DNA from 3 places in the Halobacillus sp. ABD4_316 genome. Region 1 is predicted to be linked to each of the others. Evidence: predicted binding sites of a transcription regulator. Region 1 holds the regulator's gene; each other region holds the start of a gene.
What was found. The regulator LexA, encoded in region 1, represses DNA repair genes until DNA is damaged. The targets are predictions, from matches to a motif close to CGAACATATGTTCG.
Positions count from the first base shown of each region.

Region 2: a site for LexA is predicted at 2,827-2,840, ahead of uvrB (excinuclease ABC subunit UvrB). Genes of this name have one in related genera too.
Region 3: a site for LexA is predicted at 2,146-2,159, ahead of ACXAJH_RS04580 (carbohydrate kinase). Genes of this name have one in related genera too.

Region 1 is NZ_JBSWZA010000001.1:500,771-508,373, reverse strand. It holds gene ACXAJH_RS02760 (CcdC family protein) at 1-122, opposite strand, end outside; gene ACXAJH_RS02755 (Na(+)/H(+) antiporter subunit B) at 223-666, opposite strand; gene ACXAJH_RS02750 (cytochrome c biogenesis CcdA family protein) at 735-1,439, opposite strand; gene ACXAJH_RS02745 (YneF family protein) at 1,581-1,805, opposite strand; gene tkt (transketolase) at 2,149-4,152, opposite strand; gene ACXAJH_RS02735 (DUF896 domain-containing protein) at 4,324-4,557, opposite strand; gene ACXAJH_RS02730 (YneB family resolvase-like protein) at 4,659-5,309, opposite strand; gene lexA (transcriptional repressor LexA) at 5,616-6,239, shown strand; gene ACXAJH_RS02720 (hypothetical protein) at 6,305-6,535, opposite strand; gene ACXAJH_RS02715 (N-acetylmuramoyl-L-alanine amidase) at 6,623-7,603, opposite strand, start outside.
Region 2 is NZ_JBSWZA010000002.1:940,860-948,462, reverse strand. It holds gene uvrA (excinuclease ABC subunit UvrA) at 1-771, opposite strand, end outside; gene uvrB (excinuclease ABC subunit UvrB) at 778-2,757, opposite strand; gene ACXAJH_RS11560 (peptide chain release factor 3) at 2,933-4,522, opposite strand; gene ACXAJH_RS11555 (DEAD/DEAH box helicase) at 4,784-7,603, shown strand, end outside.
Region 3 is NZ_JBSWZA010000001.1:840,039-847,641, reverse strand. It holds gene ACXAJH_RS04585 (pseudouridine-5'-phosphate glycosidase) at 70-1,002, opposite strand; gene ACXAJH_RS04580 (carbohydrate kinase) at 999-2,105, opposite strand; gene gloA2 (SMU1112c/YaeR family gloxylase I-like metalloprotein) at 2,270-2,674, shown strand; gene ACXAJH_RS04570 (LysE family translocator) at 2,679-3,299, shown strand; gene ACXAJH_RS04565 (alpha/beta hydrolase) at 3,722-4,630, opposite strand; gene ACXAJH_RS04560 (glycosyl-4,4'-diaponeurosporenoate acyltransferase CrtO family protein) at 4,799-5,263, shown strand; gene ACXAJH_RS04555 (YjcZ family sporulation protein) at 5,303-5,392, opposite strand; gene ACXAJH_RS04550 (RNA polymerase sigma factor) at 5,610-6,179, shown strand; gene ACXAJH_RS04545 (anti-sigma factor) at 6,169-6,936, shown strand; gene ACXAJH_RS04540 (glycoside hydrolase family 113) at 6,984-7,603, opposite strand, start outside.

The DNA of each region.
Region 1 (7,603 bases):
AAGAATGGCGGTAGAATAATTTTTTTCACACTGGCAGGCTTTCTAGCTGCTCTCAGGCGCACGAAGATCATCGCTGTAGCCATGAAAGCGGCTGCCACCGTACTTGCAATCAACCAAAACATATAAATCCACTCTTTCTGTTCCATCTAGTACGGATCAAGAATTGAGGATCACCGCGGTCCCTTTCACCTTCAGCTAAAGTTCCCGTGATTTCACAGGTCCTTACACACCTTCCTCTTCCCCGCGGTCGTTCGCAATGGTGAGAATAATGGTCATCGTCACGCCTACGACAGCAAGATACACTCCAAGATCAAACAGCAGTGCTGTAGCAAGCTCGGTTTTACCCAGGACAGGAAGCTGGAAATAGGCAAAGGTCTGGGTCAAAAACGGCTGGTCAAATAAAAGACCACCGATACCCGTCAATGCTGCAATCAACAGTCCAACAGGAATCACATGCCTGAAATTGATCGGAAGAATCTTCTCCATCGATTTGATTCCGTAGGCCATATACATCAGCACAATAGCCGCTGATGTCATGAGGCCCCCAATAAAGCCTCCTCCCGGCGCATTGTGGCCGGCGAAAAACAAGTAGGCTGAAAATCCAAGCAGAATGAAGGCGATCAGCGTTGTAGTGGTTCGTAAAATGATGTCATTGGTCCGGGTCATACGATTTCTCCTTTAGTGATATGTTTTCTATTTTCATGATAATACAAAAAACGGGTAAAATCCACGCATTAAAACCCTTGAAAATCAAACAAGCCGGCTAAATAGGACGTAAGCATGTACATCCAGTTGAAATACAGGGCAATTCCTACGGCAATCATAATGTACCCACCTGCTTTTACAATACCCGCGCTGTGCCTTCTGATCCATCCCAGACGTCCGATGAAGAAGGAAAGCGCAAAAAAAGGAATTGAAAAACCCAGGGAATAGGCGATCATCATCACGAGAAACAAATCAGGTGAATCAGCAGCCAGGGAAAGGACAGCAGCAAGAATCGGTCCGGTACACGGGGTCCACCCGAGCGAAAACGTAAGGCCGATTAAAAATGTCCCTAAGTACCCGGATGGTCTGTTCTTAAAGGTGATTTTCCGGTCTTTCATTAAGAAGTCGAAATTGAATACACCAATAATGACAAACCCGAAGAAAATAATGAGAATGGCCCCCAGTCTCCGGATGATCGTTTCGTTTTGGATAAGAAACTGGGAAAAGAACGAGCCGGAAAAACCTAAAATCAGGAAAATTGTTGTGAAGCCCAGCAGAAAAAGAAGCGTATGTATAAAACTGGTCCGCTTCAACATGCCATTGTCCTCTTTTAATTCCTGCACACTCATTCCTGTTATGTACGAAAGAAAGGCGGGATATAAAGGAAAGACACATGGGGAAATAAACGATAAAAAGCCTGCTCCAAAGGCAAGGAATAAATTAACATCCATAATCAGTCTCCCCTTCCTATTTCATGATATGATCCGCTGTCTATTTTAGCAGATGAATCTGCTAAAAGGACACGGCGATGTGAACATCTGTTGAACGGCCCTCATAGAGAAAGCCTTCTTTCCCGGGAAAGAAGGCTTGATTAATTATTTCATTTGGTTGTTCATGGAACGCATCATCTGATTGATCTTCTTCTGAGAAGGCTTCTGCCCCATCTGCATCATCAGTGTACGTAACATTTGTTCATTGATTGGCGGGTTCTTTTTCAAATAGTTCATCATATATCTTCTGGCGATGAAGAAGCCTAGTGCAACACCACCGACAAGAGTCAATAGAGCAATGATGATAACCCAAACGATCCCCAATGTCATGTCTTCGTCTTCCTCCTTCGTGTTGTCTCCCATAACAGTATAGTAAAACGATTAATAGAATACAATAGCCATTTCTAACGCGGCCTCCTCTCCACCTCTGCAGCCTTCATAAACGACTCCAATGGTGAAGATACCCCTTGGATGAGTAAAGTACCCGGTTTCCGTCCTCTGGGAGAAACAACATTCATTCTTACTCTTTATTATACCATAAGTCAAGCCATTTTCGAAAAGGTCACAAGCTTGTTCCTTATAAAACGGCTGGATGCTTCTATCGTAAAAGTTTATCACATGAGATTCACATATGTATAAGGAAGGCTGTCCCTATAGGAACAGCCTTCTCCACTTACTTCATAAGGTTTTCAGCATGTTTGACAACATTTTCAACCGTAAAGCCGTAGTTCTCAATGACTGTATTACCTGGAGCTGAGGCACCGAATGTGTCGATACCAATGACAGATCCGTCAAGACCTACATAGCGCTCCCAGCCGAAGGAAGCTCCCATTTCAACAGCCAGGCGCTTACGCACGCTGTTCGGAAGAACCTTTTCTTTATATTCAGCGGACTGCTCATTAAAGCGGTCGAAGGAAGGCACACTCACGACGCGGACATCATAGCCTTTTGTCTTAAGTTCTTCCTGAGCTTTAGCAATCAACTGAACCTCTGAACCAGAAGCAAGAAGAATGGCATCCGGCTCATCTTTATCTGAATCACTCAAAATGTAAGCCCCACGTTTCATACCTTCGTATGCATGCTCTTCTGTTCCTTCCAGTGTAGGAAGTCCCTGACGAGTCAACACAAGGGCTGATGGCTTATCTTCGGACTCAAGAGCAAGCCTCCAAGCTGCATTGGTTTCGTTCCCATCCGCCGGACGAAGCACGGAAAGGTTCGGCATTGCTCTTAAAGAAGCCAGCTGTTCCACAGGTTCGTGGGTCGGGCCGTCTTCCCCTACAGCAACGGAATCGTGAGTGAACACATAATTGACTGGAAGACTCATAAGAGCTGACAGTCGAACCGCTGGACGAAGGTAGTCACTGAATACGAAGAATGTTCCAGCATAAACTTTCAATCCGCCGTGAAGCCCCATACCGTTCAGGGCAGCTGCCATAGCGAATTCACGTACACCGAACCAGATGTTGCGGCCGGCGTAATTCTCACGGGAGAAATCTTCTTCGCCTTTCACAGCCGTTTTGTTGGATCCTGCAAGGTCCGCACTTCCACCAAAGAAATATGGAACGGCTTTGGACAATGCATTGATGGCGTCACCAGATGCTGCACGGGTAGCCGGACTGTCTTCGCCGACTTTATAAGATGGAAGTTCCTTCTCCCATCCTTCAGGCAGCTCTCCACGGATAGCGGCTTCCAGTTCTTCAGCAAGCTCTGGATAAGCTTCTTTGTAGGAAGCCATCAATTCGTTCCAGGACTGCTCTTTGTCCTCGCCATTTTTCTGAACTTTATCCTGGAAGTCCTGGTATACTTCATCAGGAACATGGAATGGTTCGTGTTCCCATCCGTAAAACTGTTTGGCAGCTGTTCCTTCTTCTTCGCCCAGTGGAGCACCGTGCGAATCAGATTTACCGGACTTGTTAGGAGAACCATAGCCGATCACAGTCTTCACTTCGATCATCGTAGGCTGGGATGTGTTGGCTTTTGCCTGCTGGATCGCTTGTCCGATCGTTTCCACGTCGGTACCATCCTCAACACGGATAACTTCCCAACCATATGCTTCATAGCGTTTTTCAACACTTTCACTGAAGGAACGGTCAAGATCTCCATCAAGAGAAATATCGTTGGAGTCATAAAGGACAACCAGCTTTCCAAGACCAAGGTGGCCGGCAAGCGAAGCAGATTCCTGGGAAACTCCTTCCATCAAATCACCGTCACCGCAGATGGAGAATGTATAGTGGTCCACGACGTTGTAGCCTTCGCGGTTGTATTTTCCGGCAAGATGGGCTTCAGCCATCGCCATTCCGGTTGCCATTGCGAGTCCCTGTCCCAGAGGACCGGTTGTTGCTTCCACACCGTCTGTATGTCCATATTCCGGGTGTCCGGGAGTTTTAGAATCCCACTGACGGAATGATTTTAGATCATCCATTGTCACGTTATAGCCGGAAAGGTGCAGAAGGCTGTATAGAAGCATGGATCCATGTCCTGCGGAGAGGACGAAACGGTCGCGGTCGAACCAGTTTGAATTTTTAGGATTATGATCCATAAATTCCGTCCAGAGTTTATAAGCCATTGGAGCAGCCCCCATAGGCATACCCGGGTGACCGGAACTTGCTTTTTCTACTGCGTCGATCGTTAGTGTTCGAATGGTATCAATTGAAGTTTGTTCAAGACTTTTTGCCATTTCCAATAATCCCCTTTCTGTACAGGTATATGTACCATGTATTATCCTATAATGAAACAAGGCGTTGTGCAAACTTTTGTCCTCCGCCCTTCCTTAATTTCCCCGTGTTTCTGTAGAATTAAACGAAAAAAATCCGCACCTTTTAAAGAAGATGCGGATCGGTTCAGTCGTTTAGTTTTTCTTTTCGTTTTCCTGCATTTGACGCAGTTTGGCAGGGGTCACATCATTCCCGGCAGGATCGATAACCGTGACACCTTTCAACTGGTTTTTGAATGATTTACGGGCACTCTGTAAATATTCCTGACGCAGGTTCTTCTGTTCGCTTTTCTCTTCTTCCGATAATTCCTGCTGCTTTGATTTATTGGCTAATTCGTTTATACGGTCCAATTTTTCTTGAGATAACATAGATCCTTCTCCTTTTTTTATAGTCTGGATCAGCTTTAGAACATGAAAAAGACAAGCAGCCCTAAGACTCTTGTCTCCCTTATGTTCCTATAGTAACCTGCCTATTCTTCTTTTTCAAGTGATATGTACTCTTGATAGCGGCGGTGAACCGTTGCCTTGGATACATCATACCCAAGCCCTCTTAGTGTTGCCGCAATGTCCTTGAACGTCAAATCACTCCCTCTGAGCCTGACAACCTCTTCGATCGGAAATTCTTTCCTCTCTCTCCCCGCTGCCAGATGCTGATTGGACAGGTTCGAAGATGGATCATAGCCTTCGGCGACCGCTTTCTGCATCCCCCGCCTGATTTTCATATTATGAATTTTTCTCTGGTACTCCTCAACGATGCCCACAATCTGAAGAACCATGGAGTCTGACTCGGAAAGATGCAGTTCCCCGTTATGGGTTAAGGAATAAACCTTAACATTCAACCGGTTCAATTGATGGAACAAAGCGATTTTTGTATTTCCCCTGCCAAGCCTCGTCTCATCCTGAACCAACAGAGCCTCTGCTTCGTGATTGGAAAAAGCATCAAGCATCTGGAAAACACCTTCCCGTTCAATCTCATACCCGCTCGCCTGCTCCTCTATACAGGCGGCCACTTCCATTCCATGGTGTTCGGCCATGGCATACAGTTCTGCCTTCTGTCTTTTCAAGGAGCTGACCTGGGCCTCTTTTTCCGTACTTACGCGACAATATAGGATTACTCTCATGATGTATGTCCCCGCTTCTACTGGTTATCAAGGTTTATCCGCTTGTAACCATAGAATAATAGAGAATAGCAAAACTAACAATAAACAAAACGATATAAGTGTAGTCCAGTTTTGATAGTTTATTAAACATAATTAACCCTCCATTTAAGAACGAACGTTCCTAAGAACCTCTGTTCGCGTTTTCTAATACCTATTATAGACGAATGTATGTTCTTGTCAACGACTTTTTTCGAACGCTTGTTTGTATTTTTGAGGATGGCATGGTACAATGTGGTTACTATAATCCTATGTACGAGGTGCTAATCTATGAGCAAACTTTCAAAGCGGCAGCAGGAAATACTAGATTTCATAAAAGAACAGGTTCTACTAAAAGGATATCCCCCATCTGTAAGGGAGATCGGTCAGTCTGTAGGGCTGGCCTCCAGTTCAACCGTCCACGGTCATTTATCCCGTCTTGAGAAAAAGGGATATATCCGCAGGGATCCCACGAAACCAAGGGCCATCGAAGTGATTGAGCTGGAAGAAGACCACAGTATCCCCCGCGGGGAAGCCACTTATGCCCCTGTCATCGGTAAAGTTACGGCTGGTTCACCGATTACGGCGGTAGAGAACATTGAAGAATATGTTCCCCTCCCGGATACGCTTGCAGGATCGGAAGACAATACGTTCGTCCTTATCGTTCAAGGAGAAAGTATGATTGAGGCGGGCATTCTTGACGGGGACATGGTCATTGTCAGACAGCAGCAGACTGCCCAGAACGGGGATATAGTTGTGGCTATGACGGAAGAGGAAGAGGCTACTGTCAAACGATTCTTTAAAGAGAAGAATCACATCCGTCTTCAGCCTGAAAATGCCACGATGGAACCGATCATTTTAAATGATGTATCCATTCTCGGAAGAGTCGTCGGCTTATACCGTACCGTTCATTAATACACATACAAAAAACGGCGGGAGCAATCCCGCCGTTTTTTGTATTGAACATGAGAATATGAACGTTAAGAAGCCCCCGTACGATTTCTTTTATTCCGTCTCCGGAAATCAGCAGAATAAATATTCTTCTTCAAAAATGTGCGGACGCTCTTCTTCTGCAGACAATAAGCAAGGATGGCATCAGGATGGTTTTTAATCACTCTTACAGAACGCTGAGACCAATGTTTCCCCTTAGATAAATAGATCATATCGATGATCTTCTTATTTTCTACAGACTGTTTGAAAATCGTTTCCATATTGCACACCCCTTAACCGAACATTTGTTCTACATTTATTATATGCAGGAACAAGGGAAATGTACACTGGAATGTTTTGCAGCTCTTTTATTTACTTAAATAATTTTTAATGTTTTGGGAGGTTTCCAATCTGGTTTTTCCCGTCAAGTCAATAAAATTACTCCCCTTAAGCCCATCTGTGCCTCCTCCAGCCACAATAATTTGTTCAGCCACCTGACGTTTTTCTGCTACGGCTCTAAGTGCAATTAATGCATTTTTACGGATTGCCAGCGCTTCAACGGCAGGAAAATCCGCAAAAGAATTTATGACAACTGCCAATTTTTCCATTTCCTCTTCTCCTTTATCCAGGTCTTCCAAGGCTTTCTGCACAGCCGCTTTCGTTTTCGGTCCATAAAAGCCGTCCACTTCAAGCTTCTGGTCTTTTTGAAAAGCCTTGACTGCCGCTTCTGTGGCAGGACCGAAGCTGCCGTCAGCTCCATAACCATTCATGGTATAACCCAGTTTTAATAAGTTCTCCTGCATTTCCTTGACTTCCGCGCCGGTATCCCCAAGCGAAAGATAGTCGATTCCGCCATTGAACGGAACTCCAAAGTATTCTAAAATGCCCCGGGCGTGCTCCTCTGCAACTTCTTTTTGAAAGCGTTCGTCAATCATCAATAATGCTTCCCTCTTGTTATCCATATAGCCGTTCTCTGTTAACACTGCCGGCATATCCGTTTCACGTAGAACGTGGAAGTTCGCTTCTTTAATCCCTCTGAAGTTTTGATCGGTGCCCTGGCGTAAGTATTTCGCAAGTGATGAAGCAAGACGCCCGGCGGACCGGTTCAAATATCCGGGGTAGACGTAAAGTTCGATTCCGTTTGGATCTGCCCCGCCAAAGGACCCATCAAAAGCATTGTAGTGAACGGATACATAAATATCCGCATTGTTCTCATTGGCCGCTCTCGTCCTGTAGGATAATGGTGTGTCTTCATCTGTCGGTGCTACGAGAAGCACGCGGAATCCATGATCCAGCAGAATGTTCGATAAATACTGTACAACTTTACGATTGAATTCGTTCTCCTTGAT
Region 2 (7,603 bases), on a different contig from region 1:
GAATCCACAGATCGGGCAGGCATGATGCTCGCTGAATGTAAGTTCTTCTTCTCCGATGACATCGACAATCGTGTTCCCATTCCCAAGATTCAACGCTGTTTCCAACGAATCTGACAGACGTCCTTCGACACTGTCTTTAATGACAATCCGGTCGATGACCACTTCAATGGAATGCTTTTTGTTTTTTTCGAGTTTTATTTCCTCGGAAATTTCCCGCATTTCCCCATCGACACGAAGGCGGATATACCCTTCCTTCTGGAGCTGCTCAAACACTTTCACATGCTCACCCTTACGACCGGAAACGACCGGGGCAAGAATCTGCATTTTCGTGCGCTCCGGATATTCCATCAAACGATCCACCATCTGCTGGACGGTCTGGGAACTGATTTCAATGCCGTGGTTCGGACAGGTCGGGCGTCCGATCCTGGCAAATAACAGACGGAGATAGTCGTAGATCTCCGTTACCGTTCCGACCGTGGAACGCGGATTTCGGCTTGTCGTTTTCTGATCGATGGAAATGGCCGGCGACAGACCTTCAATCGAGTCTACATCCGGCTTGTCCATCTGTCCGAGAAACTGACGGGCATAAGCACTTAAGGACTCTACATAACGACGCTGTCCTTCCGCATAAATCGTATCAAAAGCCAGTGATGATTTTCCGGACCCGGATAAACCCGTCATGACGACGAGTTTATTCTTCGGGATATCAATATCTATATTTTTTAAATTGTGGGCACGGGCTCCCCGAACGCTGATATGTTTACTGGGCATACTCCATCATCCCTCCGCTTTTAATTCCAGCAGAATGTCGCGCAGCTCAGCGGCCCGTTCAAAGTCGAGGTCACGCGCAGCCTGCTTCATTTCTGTTTCCATATTGTCGATCATTTCCTGACGTTCCTTCTTCGTCATTTCTGAAGGCTTCTTGCCTGTCTCATAGCTGATATCTTCTTCAGCGACGGCGGTTGCCTTAATCACATCACGGACCTCTTTCTTAATGGTCTGTGGTGTAATGCCGTGCTCTTCATTGTAAGCCATCTGTTTTTCACGACGGCGGTAGGTTTCATCGATAGCATACTGCATGGATTTCGTCATCTTATCCGCGTACATGATGACTCTGCCTTTTTCGTTACGTGCAGCACGGCCGATCGTCTGAATCAGAGAGCGGTCGGAACGCAGGAAGCCTTCCTTATCCGCGTCCAAAATGGTAACGAGTGACACTTCAGGAATGTCCAGACCTTCACGCAGCAGGTTGATTCCTACAATGACATCGTATTTACCGACCCGCAGATCACGGATGATTTCAATACGCTCCAGTGTTTTAATCTCCGAGTGAAGATACGCCACCTTAATCCCGAGGTCCTTCAAGTACGCCGTCAGATCCTCGGACATTTTCTTCGTCAGGGTCGTAACAAGGACGCGCTCGCCCTCATCTTTCCGCTTATTAATCTCCCCGACAAGATCATCAATCTGACCGTGGATCGGGCGTACTTCAATTTCAGGATCAAGCAGTCCTGTCGGCCGGATGATCTGTTCGATCATTTCAGGGGTATGTTCAATCTCATAAGGTCCAGGTGTTGCCGATACATAAGCGATCCGGTTGATATGCTCCTCAAATTCAGGGAACATGAGCGGCCGGTTATCAAGAGCCGATGGAAGTCGGAACCCGTGATCAACCAGCACCTGCTTACGGGCACGGTCCCCGTTGTACATCCCTCTTACCTGGGGAAGGGTCACGTGCGACTCATCAACCATAATTAAGAAATCGTCGGGAAAGAAGTCAAGCAGCGTATAAGGTGTCGCGCCTTCTTCGCGGAACGTCAAGTGACGGGAGTAGTTCTCGATACCGGAACAGAATCCCATCTCTCTCATCATTTCCAGATCATAGTTCGTCCGCTGCTCAAGACGCTGGGCTTCCAGCAGCTTTTCCTGGTCACGCAGTTCTTTTACACGCGCTTCCATTTCTGCTTCAATGTTGGCAATGGCTTTTTTCAATTTTGCTTCACGTGTGACGAAGTGGGAAGCCGGGAAGATGGCGACATGCTCTCGTTCACCTGTCACTTCACCCGTCAACACATCCACCTCACGAATCCGGTCGATCTCATCTCCGAAAAACTCCACACGAATGGCATGCTCTTCTCTGGAGGCGGGGATGATTTCTACAGAATCTCCGCGGACACGGAACGTTCCGCGTTGGAAATCGATGTCGTTACGGGCATATTGAATATCTACAAGCTCGCGGAGAAGCTGATCTCTGTCCTTTTCCATACCGGAACGGACGGAAAGCACCTGGCTCCGGTATTCTTCTGGAGAACCGAGGCCGTAAATGCAGGAGACACTGGCAACGATGATGACATCATTGCGTTCGAACAACGATGAGGTAGCCGAGTGTCGAAGCTTATCAATCTCATCATTGATGCTGGCGTCTTTTTCTATGAAGGTATCGGAAGAGGGAACATACGCTTCCGGCTGATAGTAATCATAATAGCTGACAAAGTACTCGACAGCATTGTTGGGAAAGAATTCCTTGAATTCACTGTACAGCTGTCCAGCCAATGTTTTGTTATGGGCAATAATTAAGGTCGGTTTGTTCACCTGTGCAATGACATTGGACATCGTAAACGTTTTTCCGGTACCTGTTGCGCCCAGAAGTGTCTGGTGCTTTTTCCCGTTCTGGATCCCCTCGACCATTTTTTCAATGGCTTTCGGCTGATCTCCCTGTGGGGAAAATTTCGAAACTAACTCAAACTTCTCATCCACGACGAAAACCTCCGTTCCTTACTAGTTACACATTAGTTTACCACATCAGTTTATCATTCTAACATCCATCGAACAAACATTCGGTTCCGGATGCTCGAAAGATCTTTCTAACCATTCATTATACCCATGTTCAGTCATATAAAAAGCACTCTGCTCAGCGCAGAGTGCTCATTGATTAATTTTCGAATGTCTGGTTGTACTGGTTCACTTCAAATAAATCGGTCAGTTCAATATCCGGATTCTTATCTTTGAACCAACGGAGGGAGAAGTCATTTTTGAACAGGACAAGCGGATTGCCTTCCCGGTCTTCGGCAAGCATGTTCCGTTCATCGAACAATGATTCATCCACCTGATCCTCATTCAACCAGCGTGGGATCCTTTCCCCGAGCTGTGTCAATTCAATATCCACATTGTACTCATTTTTCATGCGGTATTCGAACACTTCGTATTGAAGTTCACCGACCGCTCCGATGATGTAATCCTCAAAGCGATAGCGTTTGAACAGCTGGATCGCTCCTTCCTGCACGAGCTGCTCGAGCCCTTTACGGAACTGTTTGGACTTCATGACGTTTTTTGCGGTCACCTTTTTAAAGATTTCAGGCGGGAACTGCGGCAGTTCATCATACTGGAACCTGGATTTCCCTGTAACGATCGTGTCACCGATCCGGTAGACGTTCGGATCATAAATGCCGATGATATCTCCGGCGTAGCCCTCTTCAACCGTTCCTCTTGAGGAAGCAACAAACTGCTGGGACTGGGCAAGTTTAAAGGTTTTCCCTGTCCGGGAGAGTGTCACGTTCATCCCACGCTCGAACTTGCCTGAGCAGATACGCACGAAAGCTACACGGTCACGGTGCTGCGGGTTCATATTGGCCTGGATTTTAAAGATGAATCCGGAGAACTCTTCATGATCCGGTGAAACGACGCCTTCTGTCGACTTCCTTGGCGCAGGCTCCGGTGCCATATCAATGAAGCTGTTGAAGAATGTTTCCACACCGAACGGGGCCAGGGCACTCCCGAAGAAGACAGGGGTCTGTTCACCGCGCATGACTTTATCCATATCGAAATCTTCCCCGGCTTCATCCACAAGCATCATTTCTTCTTCCGCTTCCTTATACGTCGCGTTTTCGGTCAGCTCAGGATGCTGATCAAGTTCAGCATAAGGAATATATTCTTCTTCCTCATTCCCTGTGTACTGGACAAACTGCTCGTTCTGGCGGTCAAACACACCAAGGAAACGCTTGCCCATTCCGGCCGGCCATGTCATGGGATAGGTTTCGATATTCAGCGTTTCTTCGATTTCTTCCATCAGTTCAAACGGCTCGCGGCCTTCCCGGTCCATTTTGTTAATGAAAGTGAAGATCGGAATCCCACGCATCTTACACACTTTAAACAGCTTCAAGGTCTGCGCTTCGATTCCTTTTGTTCCGTCAATAACCATGACCACACTGTCTACGGCTGTCAGCGTCCGGTACGTATCCTCACTGAAGTCTTCGTGACCAGGTGTGTCGAGGATATTGACTTGATAGTCTTTATAAGGGAAGTTCATCACACTGGAAGTTACGGAAATTCCACGCTGTTTCTCAATTTCCATCCAGTCGGATGTGGCGAATTTTCCGGTTTTTTTCCCTTTGACTGTACCCGCAGAACGGATCAAGTTACCCAGTAAAAGCATTTTCTCCGTCATCGTCGTTTTACCGGCGTCCGGGTGGGAGATAATAGCAAACGTGCGGCGTTTTTTCATTTCATTTTGTATATCATTCATCGTGATATCCTCCGTCGTATTAAAAATTTCTATATGAATGGGGTGGAAAGGATATACGTCCTACATGATCTGATTCACTCCATAAAAAAAGCGCTCAGACTTATAAGCGCCTTCCTCGTATTTTTTATATGATACATTGAAAGTTAGCATAACCAACCATTAAAATCAATCACCCGGACAGGATTCCAAAGGCAGGGGCGTTCTCCTGGACCGCTTAAACCTGTTATAATGAAACTAAAACTGAGAGTAAGGATGCCAAGTATGCAGAGCTACTTATTACAACCGAAAGATATAAAGAAAATTACCGGTGAAGCCTTTTATTCACGAGGAAAACAATATTTTGAATCCGGCAAAGTGTACGGACTTTCCCATAACAGCGCTATCCATTCCTGGCGCGCTGTTGTTGCGGGCACTCATGATTATGAGGTGCGCGTCTTCTTTTTTGAGGATGATGATGTGGAGGCCACGTGTGAGTGTGCCGCCTACTCCACCTATTATACGTGCAAGCACATTGCTGCGGTACTGATTGCCATCCGCGAAAGAGCCCTGGAGGAGCTTGCTCCGAAACTGGCTGACAAAGGCCGGAACCGTTCGCCCAGGACGACAAGCCAGGACCGGATGTTTGCGGTCAGTCTATTCGAAGCCTTCCGTCAAAAACAGGAAAGCCGTACAGGGATGGACACGAAAAAGCCGCTGCGCATTCAATATTCCCTGCATATTCAATCCATTCTCGGCACACGCAGCCTCGGGATTGAATTAAAGCTTGGAGAGAAATACCCCTACGTTATTAAAAATATCCGTGAACTGCTGGAGTACATCCGAAAGCAGCAGCCCTACCGCCTGACCAAATCGTTTACGTACGATCCTGCTGAACATACGTTTTCGGAAGAGGATCAGGCCATATTCCAGCTGCTTCAAAGGGCGTATGAGCAGGAGCAGTTTTTTGAGCAGCAGTGGAATACCGCTGAACAGAAAATCTTGAAAATCTCCCCCGCCCTCGTCCACCAGCTTCTGCCCCTGCTTGAAAAGCAGGAGACGGAGGTCATCGAACGCGGCAGCCAGGCGGGTCCACTCCATTACGAAGAGTCTTTTCCTGATTTAACGTTTTATGTATCGGAAGAGCGCGGACATTTCCACATGCATATGAACCATTTAAAGGATTATGATTATTTATCTGATTACCACCTGCTTTATAAGGAAGGAAACTTCTATCCCGTCGCTCAGGAAAAGGAGGAAGTGATCCGGACGCTGTATTCCATCCTTCCCTACAACTCCAACGGCAGCCATACGATCAGCCATAATGATATGGAAGGGATCGTTTCGTACGTCCTGCCGGAACTGGCAACGATTGCGGATGTGAATCTGGACACGTCCGCCCAGCAGAAAATCAACCAGGAAGATCTCAGGGCTGAAGTGTATCTTGATTTCCAACAGTGGACATTAACGATCGATGTGAAATTTCATTACGGCGACCTTGTCATTGACCCTTTTAATGATAAGGAACGCCCCGGACAGACCATTGTTCAACGCGACTTTGAGACGGAACAGAACATCATGCAGATTATTGAATCCGCCGAATTTAAATTCGACGGGGAGATGGTGTATTTAGAAGACGAGGATCGATTGGAAACGTTCCTCTATCAATACCTGCCTTCTTTAAAGAAATACAGTGACGTATTCTTATCCGGAGCGGTCCGGTCACTGTTTGATGATCAGCAGCATGAACTGCAGGCGTCCATTGACCTTGAATCCGATGGCAGCTGGCTCGATATCAGCTTTGCCATCGAAGGCATCAGTACGGACGATGTAACAGAAGCTTTAAAGGCGGTCATTGAACGGAAAAAGTACTACCGATTATCCGATGGGGCGCTGATGTCCTTGACCTCTGATTCATTTGAGCGTTTCCAACGACTTGTGGAGGACTTGAACTTAACCACCGGAGATGTGGAGGACAACCATTTTCAAGTTGCCGCTGCACGAAGCCTGCAGGTGGATGAAACGCTGGACACGAACCTTTCCGACCGCAGCAACCGTTATGAAGAACTGGTCACCCGGCTCCGGTCCCCCCAGTCCTTTGAGATTGATCCACCCGAGAATCTGCAGGCAGATCTTCGGTCGTATCAGCTGACGGGTTTCCGGTGGATGAAGATGCTCAGTCATTACGGACTCGGCGGCGTCCTCGCTGACGATATGGGGCTTGGCAAGACGCTGCAGACGATCTCTTACATTCTCGATGAAAAGCAGGAGGGATCCTTAACCGCTCCAGCTGTTATCGTCGCTCCAGCCTCCCTTGTTTACAACTGGAAAAAGGAGCTCGAAAAATTCGCCCCGTCCCTCACGGTGCAGGTGATGACCGGTGACCCTTCAGAACGCCAGGCCGCCTTTGAACAGGCGGAGGGTAAAGATGTGTGGATCACCTCTTATCCCCTGCTCCGTCAGGATATTAAGCACTACGAAGATAAGGACTTTCATGTCATGGTCCTTGATGAGTCCCAGGCCATCAAAAACGAATCAACGAAAACAGCCTCTTCCGTCCGGTCCTTGCGTGCGAGACACCGGTTTGCCTTGAGCGGAACGCCGATCGAAAACTCGCTGCAGGAACTGTGGTCGCTGTTCCGCGCCATTATGCCCGGATTCTTTACGAGTAAGAAGAAGTTCACGCAGCTGAAACCGGCAAAAATCTCACAAATGACACGCCCGTTTATTCTGAGACGGATGAAAACCGAAGTGCTTGATGAACTTCCGGACAAAATTGATTCGGTTCAATACTCCGAGCTGACCCGTGAACAAAAAGAGGTGTACCTGGCTTATTTAGAACGAATCCAAAACGATATCCAGGAAACCATCGCAACGAAAGGAATTCAGCGCGGAAAACTGGAAATCCTTGCAGGTCTTACACGTCTCAGACAGATCTGCTGTCATCCCGCCCTGTTTCTTGAAAATTACGAAGGACAGTCCGGAAAGCTGGAACAATTGAAAGAACTGGCGGAGGAAATGAAAGCCGGCGGCCACCGGATGCTGATTTTCTCGCAGTTTTCCAGCATGCTGACCCTGATGCACAAAGAGCTGACTGACAACGGC
Region 3 (7,603 bases), 340 kb from region 1:
AGGAAACAGGGCATCCGGCCCATTATTTGTAAAAAAACGCAGGGGAATGTCATCATTTTGATATAGGAGCTATATCGATTGGACGGAATGTCTTTGCTTTTGGTAGGCAGCCGCTATTTCTGCTCCTAAGGCCGCATTGGATTTGATTAACGCGATGTTCGCCTGTACACTTTTTCCTTGTGTCGCCTTGTGGATATAATCAAGCAGGAAGGGGGTAACGTCCTTCTGCGTAATATTTCGCTTACCGGCTTCATGTAAAGCTTCCTCGATCATTTGGTTCATATAGGATTCTTCCAGTGCGCTGTGTTCAGGAATAGGATTGGCAATGACCAGGCCACCGTCAAGGCCGAGCGACCATTTGGTGTCGATGACAGCTGCGATTTCATCCGGATGATTGACTTGATAGTTGGAGGAAAAGGCGCTCGATCTTGTGAAAAAGGCAGGAAGCAGATTTGTTTGATAGCTGAGTACAGGAACTCCTTTTGTCTCCAGGTATTCCAGTGTCAGGCCGAGATCGAGAATGGATTTCGCGCCGGCACATATGACAGCGACGTTTGTTTGAGCCAGTTCCTCAAGGTCCGCTGAAATATCCATCGTGGACTCGGCGCCGCGGTGGACACCGCCGATGCCGCCTGTTACAAACACCGAGATACCAGCAAGACCGGCGCAGAACATCGTCCCTGCCACGGTCGTTGCACCTGTTTTTCCTAAAGCAGCAAGGTACGCAATATCTTTGCGGGACGCTTTGATCACTTCTTTTTCAGAGGCAAGTCTCTTTAATTCTTCTTTTGTGAGTCCCACTTTGATTTTTCCATCCATAATGGCGGTTGTGGCCGGTACAGCGCCATGCTCCCGTATGATGGAAGCCACGTCCTCCGCCGTTTGTAAATTATGAGGAAACGGCATGCCGTGTGAGATGATGGTCGATTCAAGAGCGACTACGGGGAGGTTTTCTGCCAGAGCGTAAGCCACTTCTTCGGAGATGTCTACATAAGGGTTCATACAAATTCCTCCACATCCTGGGTCAGCAGGGACGGGGTCAAATCCTGCCGGACCGTGTAGGGGGACTGAATGCATTTTACTGCATTCATCATCCCCGTTTTTATAATTTCCTGAAGTTCCATGCCTTCCATCCATCCGTATAAAACACCGGCACAGAAAGCATCTCCCGCACCAGTCACATCGCTGACATCCCCTGTTGAAAAAGAAGGGAAGTGATGGATACCTCCTTCCTTCTCCCCAACGACGACGCCGTCCTTTCCGGAGGTAATGGTCACTTTGTCGATGCCCATCTCCAGCCATAAACCTGCGGCGAGGTACCATTTTTCTTTGGAGTCAATAGACATATCGAATTGAGCTTCGGTTTCTTCAATATTGGTCATCAGCCACGTAAGTCCGTGCAGATCTTTGGGCAGGCGCGTCATCTTAGGGGCAGAGACGGTAACGAACGCAAGGGGGACCGAGAAACTGCGGCTCATCCTAAGCAGGAGTTCCAACGTCTCTTTTGGACAGTTGAGGTCAGCAACCATACATTCCGACTGCCTCATCTTTATTTCACTTTTCATAACAAGGGGAGGAACAATCGCCTCGAAAACCTCCATATCCGCGAGCGCAGTAAGCAATTCCCCCTGAGGATTCATCAATGCTGTGTATGTACCTGTGGTGGCGTGAGGGAGATGAAGAGTACCTTCCAGATTCATAAAGGGACGGGAGGCTTTTTCGATCATGTCCCAGTCAGCGTCCATGCCGGCTGCTGTAATAAGCGAAGGGTGAAAGCCCAGCCTTCCAAGGTTTTCGGCGATGTTTCTCGCTACACCTCCAGCACTGGAACGGGAATAGACAGGGTTGGATGTGTACATTTGAAGCGGTTCATGGGTGTGGAGTTTCCGGTCGACATTGGCGCCTCCGATGCAGAGGATCTGTCTGGATTTGTTCAACACATAGGCACGACCGAGAAGGACATTTTTCTGAACGAGACCGGAAATAATATTGGCTACTGTGGAACGGGAGAGTTGAAGAGCTTCTGAGAGGGTCTGCTGGGATATATAAGGGTTTTTGACAATCTGCTGGTACACCTGACGCTCACGTGTGGTCAACTTTTCCATTAATCATAATTCCCCCTTCATAAACAAATGTTTGAATAGTCAAACATTTGTTTGCTCTATTATAAGAACGCTTTCATGGAAAAGTCAATAAAAATCGAAGAGAATGGTGACAGGAAATCGTTTGTCCCGTTATAGTAGAAGAGATTACTCAGAGGAGGAATGGGATGCTTGTAAAACAAATTCATCATGCTGCAATAATTTGTTCAGATTATGAAATTTCGAAACATTTCTATGTACATATTCTCGGTTTACCGGTAATAGCTGAAAACTATCGGGAGGAAAAGGCATCTTATAAACTCGATCTTCAAGCAGGTGAAAATCAAATCGAATTGTTTTCTTTTCCATCCCCACCAGAACGGCCGGATGATCCGGAAGCAAGAGGTCTCAGACATCTCGCTTTTGCCGTAGAGGACGTGGAACGCTCCAAACAAGAGCTGGAGGAAAAAGGGGTGGTTGTAGAAGAGTTGAGGATTGATCCGTATACCGGAAGAAGATTTACTTTTTTCAAGGACCCTGATCAGCTGCCCCTGGAACTGTATGAAACAGGCGAAGAAGGAGCGGAGAGGTAACGCTTTGGAAACCTCTGTTGTTTTATCATTTATCGGGATTTCCCTTTTGTTGACACTGAGTCCGGGACCGGACATCCTTTTTGTGCTGGCTCAAAGTATTGTCCAGCAGGCCAAGGCGGGGATTGTTACGGCCCTTGGGCTGTGCACTGGGCTGGTGATCCACGTGTCAGCAGCTGCCCTTGGAGTATCAGCGGTCATCTATCAATCAGCGGCGGCGTTTGAAATCGTGAAATATGCAGGGGCCGCTTACCTGCTTTTTCTCGCTTTTCAATCCTTCCGGGGTGGAGCACCAGCGAATGGAGCAGCGCAGGGGAATTCGGAAAAATACCAAAAGCTTTACAGGAAAGGGATCCTTATGAACCTTCTCAATCCGAAGGTATCGTTATTCTTCCTTGCCCTTCTTCCACCTTTCGCCGATCCGTCCCGCGGGAGTGTTTCTCTACAGATGCTTTTACTCGGATTGATTTTTATCACCCAGGCTTTTCTTGTATTCTTCCTGGTCTCCGTGTTAGCAGAAAAAATTCAACAGCACGTGCTTCACCGGATTTCGACAGGAAAGCTCCAAAAAGCCCAGGGCCTCATCTTCAGTTTCATCGCCATGCAGATTATGATCAGTGGAAAATAATCCCTCTTTATGGAGGGGGTTTTTTGGCTGTAAAAAAAGCCTGTGCTAACCAGTTAGAGTTGTCCATTTGTCGTGTGAAGGGTCACTTTCCGCTTATTGGTGAATGAATGCCGCGGGCACGCCCTCCGCTGACTTGGTCAGGAAGGCCGCCTGCCCAAGTGGAGCGTTCGGTTCTGTTCCCGCAGACGTCACCACCGAACGCTCCTCGTGCCGGGTTAGAATAAATAGGAGAGTAAACAGGTTCGCAGATTCAAAAGAACGCTATGGGCTGCGCTGATGACGGCTGCCTGCCGGAATATAGCAAAGACTGTCCTCCATCCAGCAAGGGGCTTTCGCTCCTGGCGGTAAGAAAAAAAGCTTGTAAAGAAACAGGGGTTTCTCTACAAGGTGAAATCCCCCTCATTAAGGAGGGGGATTTCTATTTATGAGGATATCTGCTTGATTGGTGCGCCTGATTCAGCAGCGGCCTTCCTGATGTGAGCGGCGATCGTATCCCATGCCTCTGTGGCTGCTTCTGTGGGACCAAGATGCGTGAACAGGTGGTAACAGTCTTCAAATAGGCGGTGATGGACAGGGACACCTGCTTTTTTCAGCTTTTTCGCGTATCTCTCCGCTTCAGGCTTGAAGGCATCATATTCCGCTGTGATCATGACAGTTTCGGCTGCACCGCTGACATTCTCTGCGTAAACAGGCGATGCGTAGGGATGGACGTCCTGTCCTTGTTCAGGGACATAGCAGAGGTTCAGAAAATGGGCGAACTGAGGGTATTTGGAACGCCATTTATCTGGTTCTGGTTTTTCAGAAAACGGGGTAGCAAAATCAAGCATGGCACACGATAAAACCTGGAGGAGGGGCTGAGGCTCCTCTTGATCCTTCAAGTATAAACACAAAGCAGCAGCGATGTTGGCACCTGAGCTCTGCCCTCCGACCATCCACTTGTCAGGGTCGATGTTCAGACCTTCGGGATTGCTTTTCACCCAGGCCAATACTTCATAGAGCTGGATGATTGGAGCAGGGAAGGGATGTTCCGGCGCTTTGCCGTATTCTACATTGATGACCACACAACCTGTCCTGTTAGCCAGGTACCGGCAGTACGGGTCATCCATTTCTTTGTTATACATAATGAAGGCCCCGCCGTGGAGGTTTATATAAACCGGTGGTTTATTATAGGTAGAGTGAAGCGGTTCGTAATAGGTGACCGCTACTGGAGCAATCGAAGTGTCGACTAAAACATCGACCCGCTTCTTTACTTTCTGTTTTTGAATGGTAGACGTGCGTGCTGCTTTATTAGGAAGCATACGCAGGAGACGAGCAATCCACTGGATAAACATAAAAGACCTCTCTTTTTTTAGGGTAGTGTTCCCTTAGATATCCTACATTAATCAAACCGGCTGAGGTGAATACACCTTTGGAAAAAGGGGAAAACGAAGCCCGAGAAGCACCAGCTGATAAGGATTTGATTATTATGTATATGGAAAAGGAGAAAAGAAGGTGAATCGATGGTCTTCAATGCAGTTATATGGCTGTTCATCCATTTAGCTGTCAGCGGCATCACAGCTATGGCACCTGCTTCCTTTATCCGGTTCCTGCATCCATTATTAAGGACGAAGAGCTGGGAAGGTCGTGGGCGTATTTACCGGTCTTTCGGAATTCATAGATGGAAAACAATGCTTCCAGAAGCGAGGAAATGGGTGAACAAAGGTAGAGGAAAGACAGCGGCATCGATTAGAAACGTGTATGCATATAGTGAGCTGGAAGAGCAGCTTACCAGATCGGAACTCTCACACTGGATGCAGATTTTCCCTGCGCCCTTGTTTTTTCTATTTAATCCAGCATGGGCAGGGTGGATCATGATTATGTATGCATTGTTGTTTAATCTGCCCTTCATCATGATTCAGCGCTACAACCGGGCAAGAGTCAGCCGTCTTTCGGACAGGTTGCTCCATGCATTTCCGCAAAAGTAGAAAAGAGTCAGAGTGGAGCACTCTGACCGGCGTTTCATTTTAGTATTTAACATAAGCAGCTCCAACAATAATAAGGAGAATAAACAAAACAACAATCAGCGCAAAGCCTGCTCCGTATCCGTAGCTCATGATCTCACCCCCTGTTCATAATTAGTTTATGCGGGGGTTTTTGTTTGGGAAAGGCATCCATCATGCATTACGGTGAATTCCACGTTTTGCGGGGTGGATGATTTTTTTGCTTCAGACACATCCAAAACTTGTTTTTATCCGTATTCTATATAAAACGTGAAGGATTTGATAAAAACAGATATACTAGTATCATTATGGATTTAAAGGAGATTTCTGAATGGCCCAACCGACAGACTTGGATTTGTATGAACGAATCAGGCAGAAAGATAAAGAGGCCCTTGAAGTTCTTTACGACCGATATGAAAAATTGCTGTACTCCTTTGCCTTTCGCATGATGAAGGATTCGCAGGCAGCAGAGGAAGTCATGCAGGATGTATTTATGAAGTTGTGGAGAGGAAAAGGGGCCGGTCAGTATGTCAGCGGGCGGGGAAAGTTCTCCAGCTGGCTTTTGACGATTACCAGGAATGCTTCCATTGATTTAATAAGAAAGAAAAAAGTTCAGGAAGTAGAATGGGATCAGCGTGATTCTGTTCAAGAAGACCTGCCGGGCGTTGAGCAGGAAATTGAAGATAAAGAGGAGCGGGATCAGCTTCGAAGAGCTGTTCATACGCTCCCGGACGAACAACAGAGAATGATTTGTCTCTTTTATTTTCAAGGGATGTCTCAAAGAGAGATTGCGGAAAAATGTGATATTCCCCTCGGTACCGTCAAAGGACGTGTCCGGCTGGCGCTGAAGAAATTGAGAGAGCACCTTGAGAAAGAAGGGGGGATCGTTTATGAACGATAAACCATGTGACCACATCCTGGATTATATAAATGATCAATTATCAGATATCGAGCGAAAACAGTTTGAAAAACACTTATCCGAATGCCCCCGGTGCCAGGAAGAACTGAAGGAATTGGAAGACTTGATGGGGGATCTGCCGTCATATATGGAGCAGACGGAACCACCTTCAGGTATGAAGCAGAGGGTATTGGACGAAGTCTTCTCAAATGAGGAGGAAGACAACACACCTGTCCGTACGAAGAGACCTGTGAAGTGGAAAGCCTGGTCAGGTGTACTGGCTGCAGGACTGCTTCTTTCCATTGGTATGAACGTGTATACTGGACTGGAAGTATCCGATCTGGCCTCAGAAAATGAACAGTTGGAATCGAGCCTTACGGAAATCCAAACAGCTCTTTCCGAACTGGAGGACAGCGAATCCGGTACAGCTTCACCGCTTCAGCAGACAGAACTGGCTTCTGCTGAAGGGACCAATGCTGCTGGAACAGCTACGTTATTAAACCGGGAAACCAAACAGGAGCTTCTCGTACAAACGCAGAACCTGGAAAACCTGGAACCAGGCGAAGTGTATCAAGTATGGCTGATTGAAGGAGAGACACCGGAACCGGCTGGTGCTTTTACAACGAATGATACCGGCAGTGGTGGAGTAGCGTTTACGATAAATGAAGAAAAATCGTGGGATGCTGTTGCCATTACGAAGGAACCACAGACGGGCAACCAAACGCCGCAGGGAGATATTATTCTTCAAGCCGGACTTTAATAGAAGAGAGCTTTCCGTGGATAAGCGGAAAGCTCTTTTTGTTTTCGTTATGTTTCGCTGTCGACCAGTCTTCTGATTTCATTGAGGATCTGCTGTTGATCTTCAATCCGATTCACAAGTTCCCCTTCTCTTACAAGCCACTGCCCCCGCTCAAGCTCAAGCTCCTGAATCTGTTCCTGAAGAAGGGTGATCTCTCCTTGAAGGGTTTCCAATTCCTGACGCAGCTCTTCTAACTCCTTTTCCGAGCATGTGTCATCATAATACCAGTCATGAATGACCAGAGCAGTTTCAGGCTCAACTCTGTACGAATATTCCGGGTCGTTATTTCCGATGACCCATACGGAAAATCCGAGAAAATAGGAAAGATCCTCCAGCGTTTCCTTGTAGGCAGTCCAGCCATTCGCTTGAACAGCTGGAGATTTAACAGGAGAAACAGCCTCGTTCCAAGGAAACTTCAGTCCATATTCAAGAGCTGGAATGTTAAATCCGCCAAAATAAATCTCTTTTCCGGTGACTTCATGGAATCGCTGGATTTCCTGCAGGACGTTCTGCTTCCTGTTGTAAACCTCTGTGGATGTCATGGAAGCTTTGATTTGTTCGACAGTTGGAACTGCCTGATTGTTCAGTTCAAACCAGGCATCAATAGATATGAAATCGACAAGCTTCC